Regions from separate parts of the Noviherbaspirillum album genome, predicted to be linked through region 1. Evidence: predicted binding sites of a transcription regulator. Region 1 holds the regulator's gene; the other holds the start of a gene.
What was found. The regulator LexA, encoded in region 1, represses DNA repair genes until DNA is damaged. The targets are predictions, from matches to a motif close to ACTGTATNNNNATACAGT.
Positions count from the first base shown of each region.

Region 2: a site for LexA is predicted at 2,704-2,721, ahead of RY831_RS31405 (DUF2471 family protein). Genes of this name have one in related genera too.

Region 1 covers NZ_JAWIIV010000029.1:55,983-69,581, reverse strand. Annotated here, with positions in the region: gene RY831_RS24970 (PhoH family protein) at 1-1,098, shown strand, start outside; gene RY831_RS24965 (inorganic phosphate transporter) at 1,366-2,373, opposite strand; gene RY831_RS24960 (DUF47 domain-containing protein) at 2,464-3,090, opposite strand; gene RY831_RS24955 (replicative DNA helicase) at 3,213-4,598, opposite strand; gene rplI (50S ribosomal protein L9) at 4,977-5,432, opposite strand; gene rpsR (30S ribosomal protein S18) at 5,459-5,743, opposite strand; gene priB (primosomal replication protein N) at 5,764-6,066, opposite strand; gene rpsF (30S ribosomal protein S6) at 6,085-6,453, opposite strand; gene lexA (transcriptional repressor LexA) at 6,710-7,372, shown strand; gene RY831_RS24925 (RNA methyltransferase) at 7,429-8,187, opposite strand; gene RY831_RS24920 (inositol monophosphatase family protein) at 8,308-9,102, shown strand; gene RY831_RS24915 (DEAD/DEAH box helicase) at 9,282-10,691, shown strand; gene mutS (DNA mismatch repair protein MutS) at 10,853-13,549, shown strand; gene RY831_RS24905 (hypothetical protein) at 13,546-13,599, shown strand, end outside.
Region 2 covers NZ_JAWIIV010000064.1:12,045-18,276, forward strand. Annotated here, with positions in the region: gene ltrA (group II intron reverse transcriptase/maturase) at 102-1,358, shown strand; partial or broken gene RY831_RS31400 (IS3 family transposase) at 1,357-2,301, shown strand; gene RY831_RS31405 (DUF2471 family protein) at 2,376-2,684, opposite strand; gene RY831_RS31410 (hypothetical protein) at 3,059-3,196, shown strand; gene RY831_RS31415 (acyltransferase family protein) at 3,471-4,571, shown strand; gene RY831_RS31420 (hypothetical protein) at 4,626-4,826, opposite strand; gene RY831_RS31425 (hypothetical protein) at 5,117-6,151, shown strand.

The sequences.
Region 1 (13,599 bases):
CTGCCGCAAGGCAAGGCGGACAATCAGATCCTGGGCGTGGTGCGGGCGCTCGAAGCGCAGTATCCCGGCCGTCCGGTGGTGCTGGTGTCGAAAGACATCAACATGCGCATCAAGGCGCGTGCGATGGGCTTGCCGGCGGAAGAGTACCTGAACGATCACGTCCTCGAAGACACCGATCTTCTCTACTCGGGCATCGTTCAGTTGCCGGACGATTTCTGGAACAAGCATGCCAAGGGCATGGAATCCTGGCAGGAAAACAAGCACGGCACAGGCTATACCTTCTATCGCGTCACCGGCCCGGTCGTGCCTTCCCTGCTGGTCAACCAGTTCGTCTTCCTGGAACCGAACAACGGCGAAGCGTCGTTCTACGGTCAGGTCAAGCAGATCAACGGCAAGACCGCGGTCCTGCAGACGCTGCGCGACTACACCCATGGCAAGAACGGCGTCTGGGGTGTCACCGCCCGCAACCGCGAACAGAACTTTGCGCTGAACCTGCTGATGAATCCCGAGTGCGATTTCGTCACCCTGCTCGGCCAGGCCGGCACCGGCAAGACCCTGCTCGCGCTGGCGGCAGGCTTGGCTCAGGTCCTGGAAACCAAGCTCTACAACGAAATCATCGTTACCCGCGTGACCGTGCCGGTGGGCGAAGACATCGGCTTCCTGCCGGGCACCGAGGAAGAGAAAATGTCGCCGTGGATGGGCGCGTTCGACGACAACCTGGAAGTGCTGAACAAGTCCGACAACGACGCAGGCGAATGGGGCCGTGCCGCCACCCAGGACCTGATCCGCTCGCGCATCAAGATCAAGTCGCTCAATTTCATGCGCGGCCGGACCTTCGTCAACAAGTTCCTGATCATCGATGAAGCGCAAAACCTGACGCCCAAGCAGATGAAGACCCTGGTCACGCGCGCCGGCCCGGGCACCAAGATCATCTGCCTCGGCAATATCGCGCAGATCGACACGCCGTATCTCACGGAAGGATCGAGCGGCCTGACCTACGTGGTGGACCGCTTCAAGGGATGGTCGCACAGCGGGCACGTGACGCTGGCTCGCGGCGAGCGCTCCCGCCTCGCGGACCATGCGAGCGATGTGCTTTAAGGCATAGCTCACCTGTGCCTGCCCGGCCTGCTCGAATCAGGCGCGGCGCAATAAAAAAGCCTGCAGCATTGCAGGCTTTTTTGTTTATCTAGAGCGGCTTCGCCCTGACCGGCCTAGTCGAGGCCGAGGCAGATTGCCGCTGGAACAAGGCGTGGCGACGCGACATGGCCAAGCCATGGCAAGGAGTCACAACGCAGTGCCGGCGGCAATCTGTCCGGGATCGGCAGGTAGGCCAGGGCGAAACCGCTTCAGTATCGAAGATTACAGTTACAGGATCTTGGTTCCGACCCACCATGCAATCGCCGCGACGAAGGCGGATGCCGGAATGGTGAATACCCAGGCCCAGACGATATTGCCGGCGACACCCCAGCGAACCGCGGACATCTTGCGCGACGAGCCGACGCCGACGATCGCGCCGGTGATTGTGTGCGTAGTCGACACCGGAATGCCGAGCCCGGTCGCAAGGAAAAGCGTGATCGCCCCGCCTGTCTCCGCGCAGAACCCGCCTACCGGCTTGAGCTTGGTGATCTTCTGGCCCATGGTTTTCACGATGCGCCAGCCACCGAACAAGGTACCCAGGCCGATGGCCGCATAGCAGGTGAGGACGACCCACATCGGCAGCGGATCACTCGCCGTCGAGTAACCGGCAGCGATGAGCAGCATCCAGATGATGCCCATGGTTTTCTGCGCATCGTTGCCGCCATGACCGAGGCTGTACATGGAAGCGGACACCAGCTGCATGCGGCGGAACCATTTGTCCACGCGCTGCGGCGTCGATCGCACGAACAGCCACGACACCAGCACCATCATGATGGTGCCGAACACGAACCCGAGCAGCGGTGACAGCACGATGAAGGAAATGGTCTTGATGAGCCCCGATGAAATGAGTGAGCTCGTGCCGGCCTTGGCAACCGCGGCGCCGACCAGGCCGCCTATCAGCGCGTGGGATGACGACGAGGGAATTCCGTAATACCAGGTCAGCACATTCCAGAAGATGGCGCCCACCAGCGCGCCGAAGACCACATAGTGATCGACCACCGCGGGCTCGATCGTGCCCTTGCCGACGGTGGTGGCCACCTTGAGCTGGAAGAAGAAGATAGCGATGACATTGAAGAAGGCGGCCATCGCGACCGCATGCTGGGGTTTCAGGACGCCGGTCGACACCACGGTGGCAATCGCATTGGCGGCGTCATGGAAGCCATTCATGAAATCGAACAGCAACGCCAGCGCGATCAGGAAGGCAAGCGTATAGATACTGATTTGAAGGGTATTCATGAGATTCTTATTTTATTCTGTGACAGACGCTGCGCGCCTCGTTTCATGCAGGCGTGCAGCGAGGCGCCGCGGCAGGCGAAATCCGTTCGCTCAGGCGTTTTCGACGATGATGCCTTCGATAATATTGGCCACGTCTTCGCAGCGGTCGGTCACCGTTTCCAGAATCTCGTAAATTGCCTTGAGCTTGATGAGGTTGCGCACATCGGGCTCGTCGCGGAACAGCTTGGACATGGCCGCCCGCATTACGTGATCGGCGTCCGATTCCAGACGGTCGATTTCCTCGCAGATGCCGAGTATCTGTGTCGAGTTATCCATGTTGTGCAGCAAGCCTACCGCCGCCTTGACCTTCTCCGTGCAGGCCAGGCAAAGCTCGGCAAGCCGCTTGGCTTCGGGCGTGATTGCCTTGATGTCATACAGCGAAATGGTCTGGCCGGCATCCTCGAGCAGGTCGAGAATGTCATCCATGCGGGTAATCAGCTTGTGGATATCGTCGCGGTCGAGCGGTGTGATGAAGGTCTTGTGCAGCAGATCCAATGTCTGGTGCGTCACCTTGTCGGCCTGCTTTTCCACGCTTTCGATGGCATGCACGCGGTTTTCCAGGTCGTCGAAGTTGGTCATCAGCGCAACCATTTCCTTCGCTCCTTTGACGCACAATTCGCCGTGCTGGATGAAAAGATCAAAGAATTTGCCCTCGTTGGGCATCAGTCGTCCGAACATGATTGCACTCTCAAATGTCGTATCGTTAAATTGGTGTCGGCGCTCCTCCGGTGCCGTTTTCCTCTTGCCTGGTACCGATCGTCTAATGCTTATTTCACATGGCGAGGAGCGCCGCGAATTGTCTACTCGTTGTCGAATACCGCGTTGCCACCGGTGTAATTGTCGAACTTGGTGTACTCCCCGAGGAAAGTCAGTCGCACGGTGCCGATCGGACCGTTACGCTGCTTGCCGACGATGATTTCCGCCGTACCCTTGTCCGGAGAATCGGGGTTATATACCTGATCCCGGTAGATGAACAGGATGACGTCCGCATCCTGTTCGATGGCGCCCGATTCGCGCAAGTCGGACATTACGGGTCGCTTGTTCGGGCGCTGTTCGAGCGAGCGGTTCAACTGGGACAGCGCAATGACGGGGCAATTGAGTTCCTTCGCCAATCCCTTGAGGTTTCGTGAAATCTCGGAAATCTCGGTCGCGCGGTTTTCACCCGGCGAACTGGCCGACATGAGCTGGATATAGTCGATGATGATCAGGCCGAGCCTGCCACACTGGCGCGCAAGCCGGCGCGAGCGCGCGCGCAGCTCGATCGAGCTCAGCGCAGGCGTCTCGTCGATGTAGATCTGCACCTCGTTCATCTTCTGGATGGCATGCGTCAGGCGCGGCCAGTCCTCGTCGTTCAGACGGCCCGTGCGCAGCCGGTGCTGGTCGAGGCGCCCCACCGAACCGAGCATACGCATCGCCAGCTGGGCACCGCCCATTTCCATGGAAAATACGGCCACCGGCAAGCCGCTGTCAATCGCAACGTTCTCACCGATGTTGATGGAGAAGGCAGTCTTACCCATCGACGGACGCCCGGCGACGATGATCAGGTCGCCAGGCTGCAGGCCCGAGGTCATCCGGTCGAGATCGACGAAACCGGTGGGCACGCCGGTGATGTCGTTTTGATTGTCGCGGTTGTACAGCTCGTCGATGCGCTCGACGACCTGGGTAAGCAGCGGCTGGATTTCAAGAAAGCCCTGGGCTCCGCGCGCGCCCTCCTCCGCGATGGCGAAGATTTTCGATTCGGCTTCGTCGAGCAGCTGCTTGACTTCCTTGCCCTGCGGATTAAAGGCCTGGCCGGATATTTCATCCGATACCGTGATCAGTTTGCGCAGCACGCCGCGATCGCGAACGATTTCCGCATAGCGGCGGATGTTTGCCGCCGAAGGCGTGTTCTGCGCCAATGCGTTCAGGTAGGTAAGACCACCGACCTCTTCGGCCTTGCCGCTGTTGGTCAGCGCCTCATAGACGGTGATCACATCCGCCGGACGGGTTGCATTGATCAGCTTGACGATGTGCTGAAAGATGACGCGGTGGTCGTAGCGATAGAAATCGTCTTCACTGACGAAGTCCGCAATACGGTCCCAGGCAGCATTGTCGAGCAGGAGGCCGCCGAGCACGGACTGTTCTGCTTCGATGGAATGAGGGGGGATGCGAAGCGCATCCAGCTGGGGATCAGTGCGGGTATTCATGGCGCGCATTATACCTTCTCGTCCAATACGGAAATACGCGTGGCACCGGAATTTCAGTTCCGTGACACAAATTTGTTGCATGTGGTGAATTGGCTAACCGAATGAAAGCCGCACGACAAGAAGCCTGGGACGAGCCCCGGAAATATTATGTTCGTTTAATTCAAAATCTTTCGGCAAGGGCAATAACGGTATCGGCGGCGTGGACGACATCCGGTTCCATATACCGTTATACCCTCTTTCAGGCGCCGTCAGCAGGCGGCATCGACGCGTCAAGCGTGGTAGTGCCAATTGCTAACGGCTCCGCCCGATAGGGCACGTTTTTCAAGCACAATAAAAAAAGCCAGCTTGCGCTGGCTTTTTGCACTGGTACTACTGAACTCAGACTTGCTGCTCGCCCACGATAGAAACAGTGATCTCGGCAACGACATCGGTGTGCAGTGCAACCGAAATCGGATGCTCGCCAACGACCTTCAGCGGACCTTGCGGCATGCGGATCTGAGCCTTCTCGACCGGGAAGCCCTGCTTGGTTACCGCGGCTGCGATATCGGCGTTAGTCACCGAACCGAACAGGCGGCCGTCAACGCCGGCTTTCTGGGAGATCTGAACAGTGGAGCCATTGAGCTTCTCGCCCTGTGCCTGCGCAGCTGCCAGCTTTTCAGCCGCAGCCTTCTCGAGGTCAGCACGCTTGGCTTCGAATTCGGCAACTGCTGTCGATGTGGCGCGACGGGCCTTGCGCTGGGGGATCAGGAAGTTACGTGCATAACCATCCTTGACCTTCACTACTTCACCGAGGTCGCCGAGATTAACGACTTTTTCCAACAGAATAACTTGCATTTCTTTCTCCTATTCTCAGTCGTCAATTAAGCGTTGTGCAGGTCGGTGTACGGCAGCAGTGCCAGATAACGTGCGCGCTTGATTGCGGTGTCGACCTGACGCTGATAGTGCGCCTTGGTGCCGGTCAGACGTGCCGGCATGATCTTGCCGTTTTCCTGGACGAAGTCCTTCAGGGTGTCGACGTCCTTGTAATCTACCTGTTCAACGCCGGCGGCGGTGAAGCGGCAGAATTTCTTGCGCTTGAACAGCGGGTTCTGCTGTTGGCGCTTTTGCTTGAGTTTGCTCTTGTCGAATTTTTTACCGAATGCCATGGTTGGCTCCTGTACTGTATCTAGTGATCTGGTGAATAAGTCTCGAATTCCGTCACATGGAAGACGAGACTTTTGCTGTTGCGGTTCTTGCGCGCGAGGAATCCGGTGAACGTGTACATGACGCCCAATTCAGCCTGATTGAACCGGCCGGAAATTTCTCCGGCCGCGACGGCGATCATCTCGAATTCAATCTGGCGAGGGATACCTGCCTCAATCTGCTCCGACACATGCATCAGCTTGGCTGAAACGATCGGTATGCCTGCCGGGGTGTAACGCATTACTTCGCGTTCGGCAATCGAGGCAATCAGACGAAACTGGTTCACACTCCCCTGCTGACGCAATTACGCCGCAGTTGCCTCGGAACGCTGGCTCTTGGCAGCATCTTCCTTCTGCACAGCCTTCATCATCGGGGACGGGGAAGTCTCGGCCTTCTTCATCTTGACGGTCAGGTGACGCAGGACGGCATCATTGAACTTGAAGCTGGTTTCAATTTCAGCCAGCGTCTCGCCGTCGCACTCGATATTCATGCAGACGTAATGCGCCTTGGCCAGTTTCTCGATCATGTAAGCCATTTGACGGCGGCCCCAGTCCTCAACGCGATGCACCTTGCCGTTGCGGGCGCTCACGATACCTTTGTAGCGCTCGATCATCGCAGGCACTTGCTCGCTCTGATCCGGATGGACGATAAAAACGATTTCATAATGACGCATGTAATCTCCTTATGGACGGATTAAACAATCGCCCACCCCGGCGTCAAGACGGGTGTGGGAAGAGGAAAGCCCGCTATGATAACCCGCCCTCAATAAAAGCTCAATACTTTCAGGGACTTATTCCGCCCGGTTTGCCTTATCCCGTGCTACGGTCAAAAGCCGCTTGCAATTGGACAAAAGCTGTATAAAAATACAGGCTGTCTATATCAACAGGGCTCTTCTCTCGCGAGACGCGTTCATTTCCTGGGCCGGAACCATGCTCAAACTCACTGCACGCCAGGAGCAAATCCTGAACCTCATCCGCGAAGCCATCGACAATACCGGCTTCCCTCCCACCCGCGCTGAAATCGCAAGCGAACTCGGCTTCAAGTCGGCCAATGCCGCGGAAGAACATTTGCAGGCACTCGCTCGCAAAGGCGCGATTGAAATTTCGCCAGGCACCTCCCGCGGCATCCGGCTGCTCGACATGAACGGCAACGGCACCGTCCGCTTCGGCGGCCACCAGCTGTCCTTGCCGCATCCATCGCTGATGCAGTTGAACTTGCCGCTGATCGGACGCGTCGCGGCCGGTTCGCCGATTCTTGCGAACGAACATGTCGAAGCCAATTATCGCGTCGACCCTTCATTGTTCTCCGCGAAGCCCGACTATCTCCTCAAGGTCAGGGGCTTGTCGATGCGGGACATAGGCATTCTTGACGGCGACCTGCTTGCAGTCAAGAAATCCGACACAGCGAAGAACGGCCAGATCGTCGTCGCCCGCCTCGGCGATGAAGTGACTGTCAAGCGTTACAAAAAAACAGGTTCGCTGATCGAACTGTTACCCGAAAATCCCGATTTCGAACCGATACGGGTTGATTCCGGTGATGAAAGCTTTGCCCTTGAAGGCCTGGCGGTCGGCTTGCTGCGCTCCTGGCACTGATTTACCGCATCAGGCCACGCTGAATCGGCGCGAAGTATTGAATATGCAAAGACTGTTCAATGCTTCGTTTTCGCAAGAATCTGGCGAGCAATGCCTCTGAGGATATTGACCTCTTCCGTTTCCAGTTGCGTCCGCGAAAATAAGCGACGCAGCCTGGGCATCAGCTTCTTAGGATTCTCCGGATCCAGGAATTCTATGGCGACCAAGGCTTTTTCTAGATGGTCATACATGCCATCTATCTGCGTCACGCCGGCCGCCTCCCCTTGAAATCCGATGGGCGAGGCACCAATTTCATTGCCGGTTTCAGCAACCCTCGCCTCATAGGCGAGAATCTGTACGGCTTGCGCAAGGTTCAATGAGGAATATGCCGGGTTGGCCGGAATATTGATCAATGCGTTGCAGCGCTCGATGATCTCGTTTGGCAAGCCGTAGCGCTCGCTTCCGAACACCAGTGCAGCATTCAGCAAAGGATCGCCAGCCAGGGTCGCGGCAAGCGACCTTGGCGTTGCCACCGGCGGAGAAAACTCCCGCAGGCGAGCGGTCAATGCAGCCGCGAAGTTGCAGCCATCGATGGCTTCCTCGAATGAACCGACCACGCGCGCCTTTTCCAGCACATCCTGTGCTCCACTGGCGAATGCGAGCGCTTCTTCCTGTGTGGTCGCGTCGGTGAACCGCGGGTTCACCAGAACCAGCTCCGAAAATCCCATTGTTTTCATTGCACGCGCGACCGCGCCGATATTGCCGGGATGACTTGTTTCGACAAGCACGAAGCGTAGCCGGGGAAAAACAGAAGTATTGGTTTGTGGCTGGTTCATTTAGAATAGCGGGATTGCGCGGCACGAAATCAGGTCTCCGATGCCGCATTGCTCATTAATATTATTTGATGCGGTTCCGAACGCGGTTGGCGTGGGAGCCGCAATTTTAACGGAACCTCTATGCATCCCATGCTGAATACGGCGGTCAAGGCCGCCCGTCGCGCCGCCTCGATTATCAATCGCGCAACTTTCGATCTCGATCGTATCCAGGTTACAGAGAAAAGGCACAACGACTTTGTGACCGAAGTGGACCAGGCCGCCGAGCAGGCGATCATCGACGTTCTGAAAACAGCATATCCCGACCACGCAATCCTTGCCGAAGAGTCCGGCGCATCGAGCAATCTCCATGACGAGAATGAAAATGTCTGGATCATCGATCCCCTCGACGGCACCACCAATTTCATCCACGGCTTTCCGCAATACTGCGTTTCGATCGCCTTGCAGCAGCGCGGCCAGATTACCCAGGCGGTCATCTTCGATCCGACTCGCAACGATCTCTTTACGGCCACCAAGGGCGCCGGGGCCTATCTGAATGAAAAGCGCATCCGTGTTGCACGTCGCGACAAGATGGCCGATGCCCTGATCGGTACTGGCTTCCCGTTCCGCGACATGGCGGGCCTGGACGAATACCTGAAGATGTTCAAGGTCATGACCGAAAAATGCGCAGGGCTTCGCCGCCCGGGCGCGGCCGCACTCGACCTGGCCTATGTCGCCGCCGGACGGCTTGACGGCTTCTTCGAGAAAGGACTGCAGACCTGGGACATGGCGGCCGGCTCGCTGCTGGTCACCGAAGCCGGCGGCATCGTCGGCAATTTTTCCGGCGATTCCGATTACCTTTACAAGGGCAATGTCATCGCCGGCAGCCCCAAGGTGTTTGCGCAGATGGTCAACCTGCTGTCGCCATTCGCCAAATAAGTTTTTCTCTTCAATGTGGACGGGTCGGGCGTGTCTTCACATGACACCTGCCCGAGTCGGGTGCGCAGTATTCCGCAGGCCTTACCCCCTGCCGCGCCGCTGATACAGCCTCGACACATTTCCACCGATAGCCTGTCTTCGGGCGTGATACCCGAACAGGCACCTTCTTGTGAGTTTCAATGTCTTTTTCCGAACTTGGCCTAGCCAGTGAAATCGTCCGCGCCGTTACCGAACAAGGCTACAGCGCCCCGACACCGATTCAGGCCCAGGCCATCCCTGCAGTATTGTGCGGCGGCGACCTGCTGGCCGGAGCCCAGACCGGCACCGGCAAGACCGCCGGCTTCACGCTGCCCCTGCTGCAACGCCTGTCCTCCACCCTCCCGAAGACCCCCGGCACCAGGCCGGTCCGCGCCCTCGTTCTTACACCGACGCGGGAGCTTGCCGCGCAGGTCGAGGACAGCGTGCGCACCTACGGCAAGTACCTCAAGCTGAAGTCCGCGGTCATCTTCGGCGGCGTCAATGTCAATCCGCAGATCAAGACGCTGGCCAACGGCGTCGACATCCTGGTGGCGACGCCGGGGCGCCTGCTCGACCATCTGCAGCAAGGCACCGTCAATCTCTCGCACGTTGAGATTCTGGTTCTCGATGAAGCGGACCGGATGCTGGACATGGGTTTCATCCGCGACATCCGCCGCATCCTGGCGATCTTGCCGAAGCAGCGCCAGAACCTGCTGTTCTCGGCCACTTTCTCGGACGAGATCAAGGCATTGGCCGACAGCCTGCTGAATTCGCCGGCAATGATCGAAGTGGCGCGGCGCAACTCCACCGTCGAAGTCATCAGCCAGAAAATCCACCCGGTGGACCGCAACCGCAAGCATCCGCTGCTGGCGCACCTGATCAAGTCGAACGACTGGACGCAGGTCCTGGTCTTCACCCGCACCAAGCATGGCGCGAACAAGCTCGTCGAACAGCTCGGCAAGGATGGCATCACCGGCATGGCCATCCACGGCAACAAGAGCCAGGCGGCCCGTACGCGTGCCCTGAGCGAATTCAAGGACGGCAGCCTGCAGGTGCTGGTTGCGACCGATATCGCGGCGCGCGGCATTGACATCGACCAGTTGCCGCACGTGGTCAATTATGACCTGCCCAACGTGCCGGAAGACTATGTGCACCGGATCGGTCGTACCGGCCGTGCCGGCGCAACAGGCGAGGCGGTATCCCTGGTCTGCGTCGATGAGCACGACATGCTCAAGGGCATTGAAAAGCTGATCAAGCGTTCGCTGCCGCAGGAGGTCATCCCCGGGTTCGAGCCCGATCCCAATGCCCGCCCGCAGCCGATTCAGTTGCGCAGCAATACTCCGCCAGCACGTGGCGGCAACGGCAATGGCGGCAGGCGCCAGGGCAATCCGGCAGGCAAGCAGGAGCGTCAGCACGCTGCGCCGCAACCCGCAGCCTCGAAGCCGCCCCACAAGAATCCGCCAAAAACCGGGGCGTTGCTGGCTGCGCCTTCATCAGCGAGACGGCCCGCCGGAAAAGCGCCGGCGGCCAAAACCCCTGCGCCGCAGCGCACTGGCGGCCGTGGCCGCTAAGATGAATCGGGCCCGGCATCCGGAATAGCGGAGCGGGGCTCGGCCATCGCCCATGCAGTCATGTCCCTCGCAAAAGCATTCCCCTTGAATGCTTCTTTGATTCAGGGCCGCTCCCGGCATTAAAATGGCAGATTATTGTTTGCCTGAAAAGAAAGACTGGAATGGCTTTTGTTTCTGCTTCCGCCGCAGATACCGGATCACCCGCCCGTATCGATGACATGCTGGAGAAACATACCCCCATGATGCAGCAGTATCTGCGCATCAAGGCGGATTATCCGAACACCCTGGTGTTCTACCGCATGGGCGATTTCTACGAGCTGTTCTTCGACGATGCGGAACGATCCGCGCGCATGCTGGGCATCACGCTCACCCAGCGCGGATCATCCAACGGCAATCCGATCAAGATGGCGGGAGTGCCCTTTCATTCAGTGGACCAGTATCTGGCCAAGCTGATCAAGCTCGGCGAGTCGGTCGCGATCTGCGAACAGATCGGCGATCCTGCGACCAGCAAGGGGCCTGTGGAGCGCAAAGTCGTGCGCGTCATCACGCCAGGCACCCTAACCGACTCCGACCTGCTGCCGGAGAAATCCGAGCGGCCACTGCTGGCAGTGTTCACGCAAAGCCAGCGCAAGACCGTCACCGTCGGCCTGGCATGGCTTTCAATGGCCAGCGGCGCGTTGAAGCTGATGGAATTCGCCGGCGACAGCCGGGCATTCGAAACAAGGCTCAAGCAGGAGCTGGAACGCATCGCCCCCGCCGAGATCCTGCTCGCCGACCAGGCGGAACTGATGCATCTCCAATCCGGCTCGGGCAAGTTCACGTCCGTGCCGGCATGGCACTTCGACGCGGCAAGCGGAAAAAAGGCATTGCAGGACCAGCTGGGTGTGTCCACGCTGACCGGCTTCGGCGCCGAGCATTTCAGCGCCGCCGTCGGCGCCGCAGGCGCCCTGCTCCGCTACGCGCAATCCACCCAAGGCAAGGGGCTGCAGCATGTACGCACGCTGGCTGTCGAGGCCGAGAACGAGTACATCGGCCTCGATGCCGCAACGCGCAGGAACCTGGAGCTCACGGAAACTTTGCGCGGCCAGGACGACAGCTCGTCGCCCACGCTGTTTTCCATGCTCGACCACTGCCGCACCGCGATGGGATCGCGCATGCTGCGCCACTGGCTGCACCATGCGCGACGTGATCAGGACGTGGCGCGCTCGAGGCACGCGGCGATCAATGCATTGATGCGCGCCGATGCGTCGTCGGGTTTGTCAGCCACGCTGGCAGCAGTGCCAGATGTCGAACGCATCACAACGCGAGTCGCCCTGTTCACGGCGCGGCCGCGCGATCTGGCCGGGCTGCGCAGCGGCTTGCAGCAGCTGCCTTCGCTGCGAGCCTATGTCGCCATGTGCAATCGGGATGCGGACGCGCCCCTGCTGCAGAATATCCACGAAGCATTTGCCACGCCGGCCGAATGTCTAGACCTGCTCGAGCGCGGCATCGCCCTGGAGCCGGCCGCACTGGTACGCGACGGCGGCGTCATTGCGCGCGGTTACGATGGCGAGCTCGACGAACTGCGCGCGCTCTCCGAAAATGCCGGCCAGTTCCTGGTCGACCTGGAGACGCGTGAGCGGACACGTACCGGGATCTCAAATCTGCGTGTCGAATACAACAAGGTGCATGGCTTCTACATCGAAGTCACGCATGGGCAGACCGACAAGGTGCCGGACGATTATCGCCGCCGCCAGACCCTGAAGAACGCCGAACGATACATCACGCCGGAGCTGAAGGCATTCGAAGACAAGGCGCTGTCCGCCCAGGAACGCGCGCTGGGCCGCGAGAAATTTCTTTACGAACAGCTGCTGGCCAGCCTGACGCCATTCATCGGCGTTCTGCAAACCATTGCGCAGGCGCTGGCCCAGCTTGACACGCTGGTCGCGTTGGCCGATCACGCGATGCGCAATAACTGGTGCGCACCGCAATTGGTGACCGAGCCGCGCATCTTTATCGAACAGGGGCGACATCCGGTCGTTGAAAACCAGATCGAGCGCTTCATTGCCAACGACTGCGAGCTCGGCAACGAGCGCAAGCTCCTGCTGATCACCGGCCCCAATATGGGCGGCAAGTCCACCTTCATGCGGCAGGTGGCGCTGATCACCCTGCTGGCATACGTCGGCAGTTTCGTGCCGGCGACCCAGGCCGCGATCGGTCCCATCGACCGCATCTTCACCCGCATCGGCGCGGCCGACGATCTCGCAGGCGGCCGCTCCACCTTCATGGTCGAGATGACCGAGTCGGCAGCGATCCTGAATAACGCGACCGAGCATTCTCTGGTGCTGATGGATGAAGTCGGCCGCGGCACGTCAACCTTCGACGGCCTTGCCCTGGCATGGGCCATCGCGCGGCACCTGATCGAGACCAGCCGCAGCTTCACGCTGTTTGCCACGCACTACTTCGAACTGACTCAACTGCCCGAGAGCTACCCGACCGCTGCCAACGTGCATCTGTCGGCGGTCGAGCACAAGGACAGCATTGTCTTCCTGCATGCGGTGCAGGCAGGACCGGCGTCGCAAAGCTATGGTCTCCAGGTGGCGCAGCTGGCGGGCGTTCCGCAATCCGTCATCAAGGCCGCGCGAAAGCACCTGGCGGCGCTGGAGGCGCATTCCATTCAGCCTACGCCGCAGTTCGACCTGTTTGCCCAGAGCATGACGGATCCCGGCTTGCCTGAAGAGGATGAGGAAGAAGCGGCGCAATCAACCACCGCCGCAGCGCTGCTGGCCGCGCTGGCCGACACCGATCCGGATGCCATGTCGCCGCGCGAAGCGCTTGACGCTCTCTATCGCCTGAAAAATCTGGCCGCTGCCAAATGAAGAACGGGGTCATTCGCTGGCTTGCATTCTGCCTTCTTGTCGGTGGCGGG
Region 2 (6,232 bases), on a different contig from region 1:
GCCCGTAGTAGTGACGAAGCCCTTGTAATGAGGGTGGAGCGAAGGGGCAGCGTTATCCGGCTGAAGACATGTCGCCAACTGGCTTGGCTGGGATGAGTGGCATGGATTCAGCGAAATCGTACAACATTGCAAAGCGAGACGTGTGGGAAGCGTACCAGCTGGTCAAGGCTAACCGCGGCGCTGCCGGCGTGGATGATGAAACCATCGCCATGTTCGAGCAGAATCTATCGGGCAATCTCTACAAAGTGTGGAACCGGATGTCGTCGGGGTCGTACCTTCCGCCGGCGGTGAAGCAGGTAGAGATCCCGAAGGCTACTGGTGGCACAAGAAAGTTGGGTATCCCTACGGTGTCTGATCGAATAGCCCAGACGGTGGTAAAACAAATGATCGAGCCGATACTCGATCCGGTGTTCCATGACGATTCTTATGGGTACCGGCCGGGCAAGTCGGCGAAACAGGCGATTGCGATAACGCGCAAGCGTTGCTGGCAATATGACTGGGTCGTTGAGTTTGACATCAAGGCGGCGTTCGATCAGATCGATCATGCCTTGCTGATGAAGGCAGTACGAGGTCACATCAAGGAGAGCTGGATCCTGTTGTACATCGAACGGTGGCTAACCGCTCCGTTTGAGACTGTAGAGGGGGCACAAGTGCCTCGTATGCGGGGTACACCACAGGGCGGAGTAGTCAGTCCCATCTTGATGAACCTGTTCATGCACTATGCATTTGATCTTTGGATGAAGCGGAAGTATCCCGGGTGCCCATTTGCGCGCTATGCCGACGATGCGGTGGTTCACTGCCGTAACGAGGCACAGGCCAAATTGCTTATGCGAGCAATCGCAGCACGGCTGGAGGCCTGCGGATTGACGATGCATCCAGAGAAATCGAAGATTGTGTATTGCAAAGACAGTAATCGTACTGGCAAGTATCCGAACGTGCAGTTTACGTTCCTGGGTTTTACGTTTCGGCCCAGAGGGGCGCAGAGCAAGCACAACCGGCGATTTACCAGTTTCCTGCCGGCGGTGAGTAGTGCAGCGCTCAAGCGAATGCGAGCGAGGGTGCGAGAGTGGCAGTGGGCACGCCGTACCACGACGACGCTGGCTGAACTTGCTGAGCAATGTAACCCGACGATCCGGGGGTGGTGGAACTACTATGGGGCCTTCTATCAGGTGGCGATGCACGGCTTGTTTCGTTATATCGATGGCAAGCTAAAGCATTGGTCTCGGCGCAAATACAAAACGCTCGCGCGGCGCAAGCAACGTAGTGTGGAGTGGCTGCGTAAGATGAAGACGGTTGATCCATGGAGGTTCTTTCACTGGCGACTCGTTGGGGACGATTGGGTAACGGGAGCCGTATGAGGCGAGAGTCTCACGTACGGTTCTGGGAGAGGCTTGGGGCGAAACTCCCCAGGTCTACTCACCTTGCCAGGGAGTCGCTGCCCGGTACGCGCAATTGAAGGCAATGCGACTCGAGTATGCGGTTGCGCTGCTGTGCCGTGTCTTTGGCGTGTCGCGTCGTAGCGGTTTCTATGCCTGGCTTGAACGTAAACCGTCAGAGCGCGCGCAATCCGATGAGCGACTCAAGGTAGTACATCGCCAGAGCCGTGAAACCTATGGTGTTCGGCGTGTTCAGCCTGAGCTGATGGCACAAGGATTCTTTGCCGGACGGGATCGTATTGCTCGCCTGCGGCGTGAATTGGGGTTGCGCTGTCGGCAAAAACGCAAATTCAAGGCCACCACGAATTCAAACCATGACTTGCCGGTAGTACCGAACCTGCTGGAGCAGCGATTTGAATCTACAGCACCAAACCAAACCCGGGTCACTGACATTACGTATTTGCCGACCCAGGAGGGGTGGCTTTATCTGGCTGGCGTCAAAGACGTGTTCACCTGTGAAATTGTGGGATATGCCATCGGTGAACGCATGACGCAAACGTTGACGGCAAAGGCGCTATGGCATGCAGTACGCAACAAGCGGCCACCTGCTGGCGTGATCCATCATTCGAACAGGGGCAGCCAATATTGTGCGTATGACTACCGCATGCTGCTCAAGCAGTTTGGCATGAAGGCCTCGATGTCACGTAAAGGCAATTGTTATGACAATGCCCCAATGGAAAGCTTCTGGGGCAGCTTGAAAAATAAGCTGACGCATCACCATCAGTTCTAAACCCGTGCGCAGGCGAAGGCTGCAATCCAGGAGTACATCGAAATTTTTTACAACCGCCAGCGGCGTCACTCACGCCTTGGCTATGTATCGCCTGCGGTGTTTGCCGAAACCTTCAAACACTTACAGGCCGCTTGAGACGCGAGTGTCCATCATTGACAGTACAGGTCACAACCAATAAATGCTGATGTGTTCGGCCACCTTCTCCTGCGTCAATGGCAGACATTGTAAGCGCGGTGAATGGTTGTCAGCGCGACCGGCAGTTCGTCGTACCCGTCAAGATCGGCGGGCTGATTGATGCGCGGCACATAGCCCCATTCGGAAGATGTTGCCATGCGCACATAATCCCATTCGAGGTCGCCGGCCTCCTTGAGGGTGGCCAGCGCTTCCTTCTCGATTTCGTGGATAAGGCGCCAGGTCAGGACCCGGCCCGCAGTGCGGTGCCGCTCGGCGATCGGAATCACGGCGGCGGCAAGGCGCTCTTTGGCGGCGTGGAGTTTATAGACTTCGAACAGCTTCATGGTGATATCGACTGCTTATGCTGTATGGGCATACAGTATAAGGCACTTTGTTTGGGTACGCTCCTATAGACAGCATCCAATCTGCTTTGTTGCACACAGGCCATAAATAGCCTCGAGGCCTTATCCACCCTTGCCATTCATGCATCTTTCAATTTGATAGAGATGCGGAACAGATACAGGGCCGAAGCCACTCATTGGTAGGTCGCACCGCCGCGTACGCGGCAAATCCGTTCCGGTCACCGGAGTTGTACACAAAAAAGCGTTGCTTTTTTACGTCGCTAGCACGGAGATGTGCCGTGGATCACAATGCATGCGGTAACCGTTTTTTATACTGGGACGACGTCGTATGGTCGCGACGCCGGGAAAGAGAAATCATGGAACATTTATTACATCAGGAATCCAAAGAGGGCCGTCGCACCGCCTTGTTCAATCTGCGCCGGGTACAAACCGCCGCCTGTGTCGGCGTCACGATCGGCGCGGGGATTGTAGCGTTGATGCTCAAGGCGATCTGAGCATTCATTTTTCGCAACGTGATCCGGACAGGTGCGGGCTGACTCCGTGAAGGCAGCCTAGCGTTTTACCGGGAAGGGCGGAGAGCGCGGACAGGAGCAGCGAGGGTGGAAGATCAGGCATGGTCGCATTGCAACTGACCATGGAGGTTCGTTTCGGGCACATAGTTTTGCGAAGAAAACAGGGAATTGTTTGCACAGGAGCAATTGCCCGGGATGCATGAGAAAATGACAGGTTTTTCCATGTCAATCCCGACGCGCACGCACGACTGCTTCGATGCATCATTTTCGCTTACTCGACATTCTCCGAATCGCTGCATTCAACCTGATCGTCCTTCATCATCTGGCCTTCTACGGGCCGATGGCGGACCATGTCCGTCCGATATTGCCCGATCTGATTGACTGGCTGGCCGGCTCGGCCCGCATCGTCGTGCAGATCTTTCTGGTCATCGCCGGCTTCCTTGCCGCCCGGTCATTCTGTCCGCATGGCGTGCCGGAAAAAGTGAGGCCGCTTCACGCCGGCATGCGGCGTTTCCTGAAATTGGCTCCTTCGTTTACCGTGGCAATGGGACTGGCTGTCCTTGGCTCCATGCTGGCCTCACTGTGGATGGCTCATCCTTCGCTGACTCAATTTCCCGACTGGAGCCAGGTCGCGGCCCATGCGCTATTGCTGCATGGCGTATTCGGGATCGAATCCTTGTCGGCTGGGGCCTGGTATGTCGCAATCGACTTCCAACTCTATCTGATGCTTGCTTGCTTGATGCGTTTCGCTTACGGCAGCCCGGGTAATTCTAGTGCGGCAAAGCGCCTTGCCGCCGCTGTCCTGTTGACAGCCGGGATCGGCGCATCGCTGTTTTATTTCAACCTTGATGCGGCCTGGGATGTCTGGGCGGTTTATTTTTTCGGCAGCTACGGACTCGGCGTGCTGGCATGGTGGACCGCCGAGGCAAAGAATTCCGCCTATCGCACCGCCGTCATGCTGGGGCTGATCGTTCTCCTAGGGGGGCTGGCCCTGGAATTCGAGTTTCGCAGCCGGATTGCACTGGCCCTGGCGATTGCCTTGCTGCTGGCGGTGGCGTACCGGTTTCAGACCGTACGGTCAGCACGCGCATGGCCGGCCGTGCAGTATTTCGGGCGCATTTCCTACGCGGTTTTCCTCGTGCATTTTCCAGTCTGCCTGCTGGTCAATGCAGCATTCACGCGTTTTGGGGAGGCATCCGTTGTCGTGCAGGGTTGCGGCATGCTGGTCGCATGGTGCGCCAGCATTGCCGCCGGTGGCGCATTTCACCGCTGGATAGAAATTCCGCTGGGAAGCCTGGTCGGACAGGACCGCCTAAAAGGAAGTGCGGCGCGACTGACCTCGCCGCTGACGGCCTGATTCTTGCGCCGCGAAAGCGCTGATGCCCGACCGGCCATCATGGCCGTCGCATCATCATGGCTGCGCCGGATCATCCGGATCGGTGTCCGCGGGGCGTAGCTTTTCCATGTCTTCACGGCTGACGCGGGCGGGGCGATGCGGATCGATGCCGGCTTCATCTTCCGGAAGAATATGCTGGTCGCCTGATTGCTTCTGCTGCATCTGATGGCGGTCCGCGGACTGGGTGCGGTCCCGGTTGGGGGAGGTCATTGTCATCGTGGCTCCTTGTAGCTGATTGGACAATGTGCGACTCCGGATAACCACATGCAAGCTTCATGCGTCCGGAGCGCACAGCGCTTATCGGTTAGAGAAGCATGCCCTTTCCGAGTTCTGAATGTCTTCGCCAGGTATGGCGCTTGTCGGGTGCGCTTGTGCGCGTCGAGGATGCGCCGACTCGACGACTCTTCCGCATGGAACCGAACGGCACGTCCTGCCACCAACAGCGGCAATTGATGCATCCACTCCGCTTGAGCCCATGCCAAGCACAATTTCTAGACAGGAAAACAATGTCCAGCATGTCCAGACTCGGCAGCTTCTCGACCCCTAACCTTATTGATACCAGATATGACGAGGTGAAGCGCCGCCATCGCGATGATTGCGGCAACCAGACGGCCCTTGCCACGTCTCATGGCCCGCTCGAGCAGCAGGCGAGACGCCCGCCAGCGGCGGAGCGGCTCATGGAGAGGAGTACCGCCGTGCGGATTCGACGATCTGCTTCCATGCAAGTCATGCCGGCTTCGGGGAGCCGCAAAGAAAATCAGGTTCCGGACTCCTTGCAAGAGTTGCTGGGAAATTTGGCGATGCTGAACGACCATATCTCCGGCGTGAAATTCAAGCCTGATGAACGTAGGCGCCAGATAAGGCGCGAGGTCATGCATGCCCAGATCCATGAATTCAAACTCGATAAACGGCTGGAGCGGATTCTCCATGCAATGTACAAGGCGAAGAATGACTTGAAAGAGGAAAAGGATCGCAGCCCGGCGGACGATGTCTTCAGGCAGGCAGTACAGCACGCGGTGCAGTTTGGTTCATCGACGGAAAACACTACGGCCTTTGAAATCTTCAAGAATAAAAACAAGAGCCGGCATGGCATGAGCGACACCGCCGCAGCCTTGGCGGCCGGAGCAAGCGTGCTGGCACTGCCTGTTGTCCGTGCCGTTCATAAACTGACTCCGAATTTCATCCTGCAAAGGAGGCATGGGAATCAATACACAACCGGGCTTGCTGCCGGCATGAATGCAGCACGAGGACATATGCAACCCGCCGCTCGAACAGATTCCGCCAATGAGGTAGCTCATGCCGGCGTCGATATCGATGCGCTCTTCGGAATCCCGAGGGATTCCATTGCATCGAGGAACGATGAATACGTTGTAGAAGGCGATCAGCCTCCTGGACAGAGATTGAAGAGAATCTGCAAGCTCATGAACGAGCAGGGAGCGCCGGCGGCGCTGGCAGCGATGGATATTGACGACGCAATCGCTCTAAGCGAATTCAAGGGCGGCATCAATCAATTGAAAGAGATGATGGAGGGCTCGCGTTAAGGAGGACTCGCTTCAAGGAGGGGAAACATCTTCCGCCAGGCGCATCCGAACCCGAACGGAGCCCGTGCCATGAGCGAGGTT